Regions from separate parts of the Shewanella sp. BF02_Schw genome, predicted to be linked through region 2. Evidence: predicted binding sites of a transcription regulator. Region 2 holds the regulator's gene; the other holds the start of a gene.
The links. The regulator LexA, encoded in region 2, represses DNA repair genes until DNA is damaged. The targets are predictions, from matches to a motif close to TACTGTATNNNNATACAGTA.
Positions count from the first base shown of each region.

Region 1: dinB (DNA polymerase IV) is a predicted target of LexA. The motif match lies at 3,502-3,521, and genes of this name have one in related genera.

Region 1 is NZ_JABKAW020000002.1:133,398-138,771, reverse strand. Features, by position in the region: gene HNW13_RS09035 (FAD:protein FMN transferase) at 1-513, shown strand, start outside; gene nqrM ((Na+)-NQR maturation NqrM) at 584-808, shown strand; gene bfr (bacterioferritin) at 1,042-1,512, shown strand; gene bfr (bacterioferritin) at 1,525-1,992, shown strand; gene HNW13_RS09015 (hypothetical protein) at 2,330-2,839, shown strand; gene HNW13_RS09010 (ankyrin repeat domain-containing protein) at 2,841-3,359, shown strand; gene dinB (DNA polymerase IV) at 3,559-4,638, shown strand; gene HNW13_RS09000 (aminoacyl-histidine dipeptidase) at 4,748-5,374, opposite strand, start outside.
Region 2 is NZ_JABKAW020000004.1:96,176-101,549, reverse strand. Features, by position in the region: gene mtr (tryptophan permease) at 1-745, opposite strand, end outside; gene plsB (glycerol-3-phosphate 1-O-acyltransferase PlsB) at 745-3,168, opposite strand; gene lexA (transcriptional repressor LexA) at 3,433-4,047, shown strand; gene HNW13_RS15680 (SulA-like leucine-rich domain-containing protein) at 4,044-4,550, shown strand; gene coxB (cytochrome c oxidase subunit II) at 4,946-5,374, shown strand, end outside.

The DNA.
Region 1 (5,374 bases), on a different contig from region 2:
GACCTGTATGTTGATTTATCTTCAATAGCAAAAGGTTTTGGTGTCGATAAAATTGCCGCGCTATTAGACAAATATCATGTGTCTGGTTATTTAGTCGAAATAGGTGGTGAGCTTAATGTTAAAGGTACTAAAGCCGATAAAACTCCATGGCGAGTGGCTGTTGAGCAACCTACGAGTGAAGGACAAGCCGTTCAGCAAGTGATTGAACCCGGCACCATGTCATTAGCAACATCGGGTGATTACCGTAACTTTTATCAAGAGAATGGCGAACGTTTTTCACATTTAATCGATCCTCGTAACGGTTATCCTATTAAGCATCAACTTGCCTCTGCAACCGTGTTACACTCTAGTTGTATGACCGCAGATGGATATGCCACCGCTATGATGGTGTTAGGTACTGAGGCTTCATTGGCACTTGCTAAAGAGAAAAATTTAGCAATAATGTTGATTGAGAAGCAAGAACAGGGTTATCAGGTCTATTACAGCGATGCGTTTAAATCGTATGTTAAGTAGGTTCTTTATTTTAAACTGATTGATTAAAAAAGTATTATACCCTTATCTGAATGAGTAATTGGAGTTTGTAATGAGTACATTTATAGCAGCATTTGTAGTGTTATTATTGTTCTTTTTGTTAATGTCTATCGGCTATATCGTAAAGAAGAAAGCGGTAGAAGGTAGTTGTGGTGGTTTAGGTGTTTTAGGAATTGAAAAAGCGTGTGACTGTGATGATCCATGTGACAAACGTAAACGCCGTATGGAAAAAGAGCAAGCTCGCAATGAGTTGCTAAATCAAAATCGAATTATTTAACACCGTTAATTGCCTAAAGCTTAAGTTAATAAACTGATGCTTTGTAAAGAGCCTTCATTTTGAAGGCTTTTTTTATGTTTATGTATTGCTAACGAGTTACAAAGCTTAGTTATAATGATAATGGTTATCAATTGTAAGTGTGTGAAAATAAAGGAAAATTTGCAATTACCCCTATAGTGTTTTATCCTGTTTGTAATTGATCGAGATCACATTATTTATCGAGGGACATTACTATGAAAGGTCATCCTAAAGTCATCAGCCAACTCAATCGTGTACTTACCTGTGAGCTGACCGCCATTAACCAATACTTTTTACATGCTCGCATGTTTAAGCATTGGGGATTGGAAAAGCTTAATGAGAAAGAGTATAAAAAATCGATTGAAGACATGAAGCATGCTGACAAGCTGATTGAACGTGTATTGTTTCTTGAAGGTTTACCTAACCTACAACAGTTAGATAAATTGCGCATTGGTGAACATGCTGAAGAAATGCTTAGCTGTGATCTAACTGCAATTACGGAACAAATTGCCATTTTGCGTGAAGCCATTAAGGTATGCGAAACTCAGCAAGATTATGTTAGCCGCGATTTATTTGAAGATTTACTCGAAGACGAAGAAGAACATCTAGATTGGATTGAGTCGCAGCAAGAGCTAATCAATCAAACCGGTATTCAAAATTATCTTCAATCACAAATTAACGACTAATAGGAAATTATCATGAAAGGCCATCCAGAAGTCATCGACGCTTTAAATAGTTTATTAACCGGCGAATTGTCTGCCATGGATCAATATTTTGTCCATGCTCACATGTATGAAGACTGGGGGTTCAATGAACTGTATACCCGTATTCTGCATGAGTCAGACGACGAGAAGTTGCATGCAGCTAAATTAGTTCAACGCATTTTGTTTTTAGAAGGCACTCCAGATGTTGGCAGCCGTGAAGCGTTGAATATTGGTAAAGATGTGCAAGAAATGCTGAGAAATGATCTTGCATACGAATATCATGTAGCTGATCATTTGCGTAAAGTTATCGCGCTATGTGAAGAAAAAGCTGATTACCAAAGCCGTGAAATTTTAGAAGTGTTATTAGATGACACTGAATCTGATCACATGTACTGGTTAGAAAAGCAACTCGGTCTAATTGAACGTATTGGTTTACAAAACTATTTACAGACCAAAATGTAATGTCTTAATTGATATGTTACATGTTAATAAAGCCCAACTGCGTTTGGGTTTTTTTGTGTCATTTCAACACTCATGTGGAGGCTCTGGAAGACAGGTTAACCGCATTAGTGCTTGCTTTTTGAACTATTCGTTTAACCTGCAAACAAAAAATAGTCCAAGCCATGAAGATTTTATGGGTTATAACAACTCATTAAATAAACTATTTTTGTTTAAAAAACGTTTGGGGTCTTCACCCTGCTCTGGAAGAGATACATTAAAAGTGATAATGGTTTTTTTCTAATTAAATTGATATATTTAGTTTTTAATAGGACGTATTTTAAACTATATGGAAATGGAAATGGAAATGGAAATGGAAATGGAAATGGAAATGGAAATGGAAATGAATAGAAATGTACACCTTAAAAACTTCAAAAGTAGTGAACTCATATTTGATAATGATGAAACTATAATTATTTTAAAGTTCATATTTTCCAGTCAACATTCGATTATAGATGAGTTAGATATTACTGATGAAGTTCGTGAGTTTGCTCAAGGTTTGTTAGTTGAGGCTGTCGATGCATCTTATGCGATGGGATTTATCGACTCTTTATTTCGATCAACAATGAATCCTCAAGATGGTGCTAAAAAAGTCATAATAAAATTTGGGCGCAGCGCTGCAAAACATTGGTTTAGTCATGCAACAGCTAAAGACTTAATGCAAATAAAAATCCATGACAGAGTGAGAGAACAACTATCATATAGCTTCGGTCGTGTTTTAGTGTTGTATTTAAATGGAATAGCAAAAACAAACAGTCGACATTTTGGTGTTTTAGCTTTTAACCTAAATAACAAAGTTATATGGAGTTAAAATGAAACTTAAGTTACTAATTGGATGCGCTTTTACTATTATTATTATGTATTCATTAGGTGCTATTTATTCTCTTGAAAATAGCCGTGTTGAAGATGTTGTATTATGCAGTGTCGAAGATAATACGCATTACATACCAAATTCGTTCTGTGAATTTTATTTGTTTAATTTTAGATTAACGAAACAAGACTTAGATGATCTTCAGTCTGTAGGTGGTATAGCATTTTTATTTGGCATTTCTAATCAGAAAAAAAGATATGTTTATTTAGATAAATTTATCGACAATGGTGCCTCCGTTAATACTAAAAGTAAGATTGATGGACTACCGCCTCTTCATGCCGCAATCTTACTCAATGATAAAAAATTAGTTGAATACTTACTGAGCAAAGGCAGTGACCCTCAACTGCTAGATAGTCAATTACGGTTAAATGCTTATGATTTTGTACTGCTTTTGAAAAGAAAGAATGACTCAATAAATCGAATTGAAGTCATAAGAATGTTGTCTACAATCAATTTATAAATTGAATAATTTGCTAGATGATTTAGCTTTTTTTCAGAATAATATTTTATTGCGTTTTAGGATGGCTTGAAGCTAGCTTTTGACATTTAAAAATATCTTGAGTCACATTTATTCATTATATTAATAATAAGCAACGATTGAATACTGTTTATATATACAGTACCATCATGGTAATTGAGTTAATGATAATGGTTATAGAATGCGTAAAATCATTCACATCGATATGGATTGTTATTTTGCTGCGGTAGAAATGCGTGATTTTCCTGAGTTAAGAGGAAAGCCCATTGCTGTTGGCGGCAGAAGTGATCGCCGTGGTGTGATAAGTACTTGCAGTTATGAAGCCCGCAAATTTGGGGTGCGAAGTGCTATGTCCAGTTATCATGCGTTGCAGTTATGTCCGCAGTTAATTTTAGTGCCTGGACGGATGGAAGTGTATAAATCAGTGTCACTCCAAATACGTGAGATTTTTCATCGATATACTGATCTTGTCGAACCCTTGTCTTTAGACGAAGCTTATCTTGATGTCACAGATTGCGATTCTCATCAAGGCAGTGCGACATTAATTGCCAAAGCGATACGTGATGACATTTATGAGGTCACTGGATTAACGGCTTCAGCAGGTATTGCACCCATTAAGTTTTTAGCCAAAATTGCATCCGATTTAAATAAGCCTAATGGACAATATGTTATCACCCCAAATCAAATTGCTGATTTTGTAAAAGACCTACCTCTGAGTAAAATTCCTGGCGTCGGTAAAGTCACTTCAAAAAAGTTAGCCGATATTGGCTTAACCACTTGTTATGACGTGCAACAATACCCTAAAGTGCAATTAATTGAGGCCTTTGGTAAGTTTGGCCATGTGTTGGCTGAGCGTGCACAAGGTATCGATTCAAGGCAAATTAGCCCGCACCGAGTGCGTAAGTCAGTAGGGGTTGAAACCACGTTAGCTAAAGACATTTTTACGTTAGAGCAATGTCATCAAGTATTACCACAGCTTATTCAAGAGCTGAGTGCTCGGGTTCATCGGAGTGCGAAAGATAGACAGATCCATAAGCAGGTTGTAAAACTGAAATTTAATGATTTTAAGCAGACCACCATCGAGCATCGCAGTGATGAGATTTCAATTAACCTGTTTCATGAATTATTACTGCAAGCATTACAACGAAGCCAAGGGCGAGGGATTCGGTTACTCGGTGTGAGCGTTGGCCTAGCGGATGTGACGTTGGTTTCTTCCGAGAATAGTGCCGATCAAATTACTCAACTCGATTTACAATTTTAGGCGCCCATTTTATAACGGAAACCATAGAGAGCAAAAAGGCGACATTGCTGTCGCCTTTGATTTATAGCTTATCCGCCAATTATAATCTTGGCCATAATCACTTGATTGATTACGCCTCTTTAGCAGGAATACGCTCTAATACAGCTAGCAGTAATTCCCAATATTGACCAACCGTGGTGATGTTAACCATTTCATCTGGGCTGTGCGGATAGCGAATCGTCGGACCAATCGATACCATGTCCATATGTGGATAAGGTTCTTTAAATAAACCACATTCAAGACCCGCATGAATAACCATCACAGTAGGATCTTTTTTATAAATATCGTTATAGGTGTCACGCACAATTGCCATAACAGATGAGCTAGTGTCTGGTTTCCAACCTGGATAAGCACCGCTTAAATCAATGCTAGCACCCGATAGATTTGATAGTGCGGTTAGCATACCGGTGACTTCTTCACGCCCCGAATCGATTAATGAACGAATAAGGCATAATATTTCTACGCTTTCATCTTCAGTACTGATCACGCCTATATTTAGTGATGTTTCAGTCACACCCTCCACTTCATCACTCATGCGCATTACGCCGTTAGGGCAAGCATGTAATAAATCGATTAAGGTATTTTGCGCTTCTTCGCCCATGACTTTTGTTGGTGCATCAATAGCGGCTAATGTGAGTAACATCGATGGGTCAGCTACGGCTAACTCTTCACGCACTAACGCTTGAAATGACTCAAT
Region 2 (5,374 bases):
CCACTAACCAACATATATAAATTACCAATGCGATAGTGGTTCCAGTAATAATGGCTTTAACGATGGTTTTGGCATCTTTACCGTAATATTTGACTAAACTTGGCACATTGCCGTGATAACCAAAACTGGCTAAGCCAAATGGAATCGCGGCAAGTAAATAAGGCAGGTAACGCGATTCACCATCAGGCGACACTAGCTTTATGGTATCGATATCGATTAATAAGTTACCAATAGCCAAAAAGAAAGTAATCACCATACCGCCAAGCATGATTGTGGTGATACGGTCGACCGCTTTAGTACTAATAAATACCACCAGAGCCAAAACTACCGCAAACACTAATCCGGCTACGCTCTGCGGTAGGCTTACGCCCAATGCAGACAGACTGTGATTCACAATCGAACCACCACCGCTGATGTAAGCATAGGTTAAAATATATAACACAAACGCAATCGAAACGCCGTTAATCACCCGCCAGAACTGCCCCAGAGTCACCCGAGTTAAGGTGTCAAAACTGTCACCTGGTTCAAAATGCAAATTGGCTTCTAATAACAATAAACCCGACATTAGCATGCAAAACCAAACGCCGAGCAACATCGCGATAGAATAGCCAAACCACATTCCAGCACCAACAACGGGTAACGAAAACATGCCCGCACCCACAGTGGTTCCGGCAATAATCATCGCCCCACCCAATACAGATTTACCGCTGGTACGATGCTTGGCAGCATTCATATGATTAGCCATTATTGTCCGTGCTCCGCTTCCACACTATCAACAATGGTTTGTCTTACTAAAGAGCTGAGTAATTTATTAGCGTTATCACGAATTCTGATCACTTCAGCACGATGTTCGTCGCTGCATAAATAACCCAATTCTTTCAGTTTCACACTCAGGGTATTATATAATTTTTTGTCATAAAATTCTGGTGCGGTAATGCCATGCAGCGCGCCTAATCGTTGGGCTAACAAATGACTATCGCGTTCCAGTTCTGAGCGCTCAAGATCAGGTTTTATTGCCAGTAAATTGAAGATAATCGCATAACGTTGCAACGTTTCACTGATAGTTTCAGCAAGCAGTAACACTTGGGTAATATGACGAGGCGTTATCTCAAACTGATCGCTACCGGTCAGTAAACCTTGTTCAACCATGAAATCTAAAATGCTATCCACATGTTGAGGCACATCATCAATGCTCATAAATAGCTCAGCTTTAAGTAATGGATAAAAGTCCATTACAATGCCATGAATTCGCTGGCGATCGCACACGTCATAATGCACTAAACAACTGGCAATTAATGACGGCAACGCCATCAAATGAATAATATTATTACGGTAATAACTCATGGTGATGGCAATTTTTTCATCAACTGAAATAATTTCACCAATAAGGTCTTTGGTACTCACAAACTTATTTAACGACAGACAGTGATCAATAATTGACTTGCCATTACCTTCGGCCACAGAGGTATAATCGGTATAAGGCACTGTTTTAAGTAAGGCTAAATACAAATCAAGCTGACGTTCTAACTGGCTTCTTTCTAACGCATTTTGCTCTGACGCTAATAACACTAAACTAGTCAATGTTACTGAACTGGCTGCGGCCGCTCCATTAATATTAGTCATTACGCGGTTAGCTAACAAATTAACTGAGGGCGTAAACCAAGATGGTTTTTGGTCAGGATCTTTAGCTAGCTCATCACGCCACTCTGGCGCCTGCTGATTTAAGAACTGTTGTAAATTAATCGGCTCACCAAAATTCACATAACCTTGGCCAAAATTGCCTAACTTACGAATAGCACCAAATACCTGCCATACAGATTCTTTTTTCTTTTTCTTACCGCTTAATTCTTTGTGGTACGTCGCCACTTCCATCACATGGTCATAACCTAAATACACGGGTACTAAGGTTACTGGGCGCTCTATCCCACGTAGCACACTGTTAATTGTCATAGCCAACATACCGGTTTTAGGCGCTAGCAAACGTCCTGTACGCGAACGACCTCCTTCAGTGAAATACTCGACCGCATAACCCTTAGCAAATAACTGATCTAAATATTCACGAAATACTGCGGTATAAAGTTTATTACCATTAAAACTACGACGGATAAAGAATGCCCCACCACGGCGGAACATCGGCCCTGCTGGCCAAAAATTAAGGTTAATACCGGCAGCAATGTGCGGCGGAACCATGCCCTGATAATACAAAATATACGACAGTAGCAAGTAATCCATATGGCTACGATGGCAAGGAACGTAAACAATTTCATGGCCATCATGATGTAACTGTCTTACTTGCTCGGCACCTTTGATATTGATGCCACTGTATAATTTGTTCCATAACCAAGTCAGGAAACGTTCGGCAATACGCACCAAACTATCAGAATAGTCTGCGGCAATTTCATCAAGGTATTCAATGGCGGTTTCACGTGCTTTCTCGACTGTTACTTTCTTATTTGCAGACTCTTCTTCAATGGCTTTTTTGATAGATTCTGATTTTAATAAAGAGGCAAACAACGCTTGTCGATTCGGTAATTGTGGCCCCGTCATCACTTTGCGTTGACGGCGGAAATGCACACGGGCGACTCGGGTTAATTTGTGAGCAATTCTTTTATCAGTACCATGTTCATCGGCCATATGACGAAGCGATAATGCATTAGAAAACTGGACGAAATTATGGCGTCCTAAAAATAAAATCATTAACCATTTACGTAACCACGTAGGGTTTTCACGTTCAAATACAGCAGCTTTCATGCTGTCTTCTTCTTTACCTGGGGTACGTCCCCAATAAAGGCAAACAGGAACCAACTGTATATCTAATTCAGGGCTCTCACTATGAAGTGACAATAAACTGGTAAAATAATTAAGGAATTTGTCACCACTTTCACGTTTACCAAATAGTGGCTTGCGGCCCTCTAAACAGACCACACGAGGCACGGTTAAGCCATCAAGCTGTAATGGCTCATAAGGACTGGGCAGACCAAAGCCCTCGGTGATTTCGCTCAACGCGGCAATATCGCTAATAGATTCCGTTTTCATTAAATAAACCAAAGGTTTAGTTGGATCTATATTGAGGTCATCAAAAGGATCGTGAGGGACCACAATGGTCTGTACCATCCACTTTTGAATCCATCTTAATGCTCGTAAAAATATTGAATCTGGTTTTGACATGGTTATTTTCGCAACATAAGCCACTGTAATATTGTCGTATAGGATACCAGAAACCACCCTGCTTACACTATCAGACCGATCTATCTTTACGTTTAAGCTCTCACTATCAGAAATAACATAAGACAGAACATTAGTAATAGTTAATTAAAACATATTGTTGAGTGATACTTAATCAACAAAATACAAAAAATAGTTGGTTAATACTTGCGCGAACACAAACACTGTATATAATGACAGTCACTGTATAAAAAGACAGGAATCATCATGAGACCGTTAACGCCGCGCCAAGCAGAAATTTTAGACTTAATTAAAAACAATATCGCCGAAACAGGTATGCCACCCACTCGTGCTGAAATTGCGAATCGTCTTGGCTTTAAAAGTGCTAATGCCGCCGAAGAGCATTTAAAAGCATTAGCCAAAAAAGGCTTTATCGAGATCATGCCTGGTACCTCAAGAGGCATTCGTTTACCTCATGAAGAACAGGTTGAAACCGGTCTGCCACTCATTGGACAGGTTGCTGCTGGTGAACCAATTTTGGCCCAAGAGCATGTAGAGCAATACTATCAAGTCGATCCAAACATGTTTAAGCCCGCCGCAGATTTTTTATTGCGAGTGCGTGGTGACAGCATGAAAAACATTGGCATTTTAGAAGGTGACTTACTCGCTGTACATAAAATGCAGCAAGCACGTAATGGCCAGGTTGTTGTGGCACGTGTTGATGATGACGTCACCGTAAAACGATTTGAACAAAAAGGTAATGTGATTTATCTGCATGCCGAAAATGAAGATTACAATCCGATAAAAGTAGATTTAAGTTGCCAAAGCCTAACCATCGAAGGGCTTGCCGTTGGCGTTATCCGTAATGGAGATTGGTTATGAACAAACTAATGGGCATCGCGCCACGCCACCCGGGCTTATGGGTAGATTTAACTGAAACAGAACTGCATGGCACCCAAACCATTCAAACATTACAAACTGTCACCCAAGGTGAAGCTGAACTGAGCCAATTGTGCAGCCAGTTAGCAATATTGAGCCAGCAAGGCAGATGGATTGTATTAATTAGCCCGCCCCATATTGGCTATAAACATATGCTGGCAAGTGCTGGTGTAAGAATGGATCGCATTTTACTGGTGCACACCAAAGATGAAGTCGAAACATTATGGGCCATGGAGAAAGCGCTCACTAGCGGTACATCGAGCGCAGTAGTAACTTGGACAAGCTCACTTGATGCTCGCGATAGTCGCCGTTTAGAAATTGTCGCCAAAAGTGCACGTGCATTAGGGGTGGTAATTGAAGATGTGAATGCTCACTTACCTCACAAACATCAACTTGTTAGCCCTACTTTAACAAATGGAACAAGTAATTTTTGCTCATTTCACTAAGCACGAACCCTTCATTACCAAGCCCTGTATTGAATTCAGGGTTTTTTTTCATCTTTTTTCAGCCTATTAGCCAACAAAGTGATCTTGATCAATGTTTAATCTACAAGTAATGTGGTTAACAAGGATGAAACATTTTTTATCTTTAATTGGACGTGAATGGCAGTAATCAAGATTACTTTCAGACAAATGAGCCAAATCAAAATTGATAAGTTCAGTAGTAGGTACAAGCGTGGTGCACAGCTAACAATAAAACCGTAAACCGTATGTTTACAGCCACCAAAGTACTTTGAGGTCATCAAACTTTTTTCGGGAACCGAAGAGTTTGCATAGAGCAGAGAATTACTGTGTGACTCTTCTTTGTAGTTGCTATTTGCAATTAGCAGAGGAGTAGTCTTGTGAAGCAATGGTTGTATTGTTTACTGGTGGTGTTTGTAGCACTTCCGCTTGGGGCATCAGAAATGCCCCTCAACATGACTCAAGGCGTGACAGATATCAGTGGCAAGGTTTATGACCTCCACATGACGATTCTTTACATCTGTTGTGCAATTGGGTTAGTGGTGTTTGGGATCATGATTTACTCAATGATTTATCACCGCAAATCAAAAGGCGCTGTCGCGGCCAATTTTCACGAAAGTACCAAAGTGGAAATTGCTTGGACCGTCATCCCTTTCATCATCTTAATCGGCATGGCTATTCCAGCCACCAAAACCTTGATTGCTATGGAAGATCCCAGTGATGCTGATCTCACCATAAAAATTACCGGGTCGCAGTGGAAGTGGCATTACAGCTATTTTGATAAAGACATCGAATTTTACAGCACATTA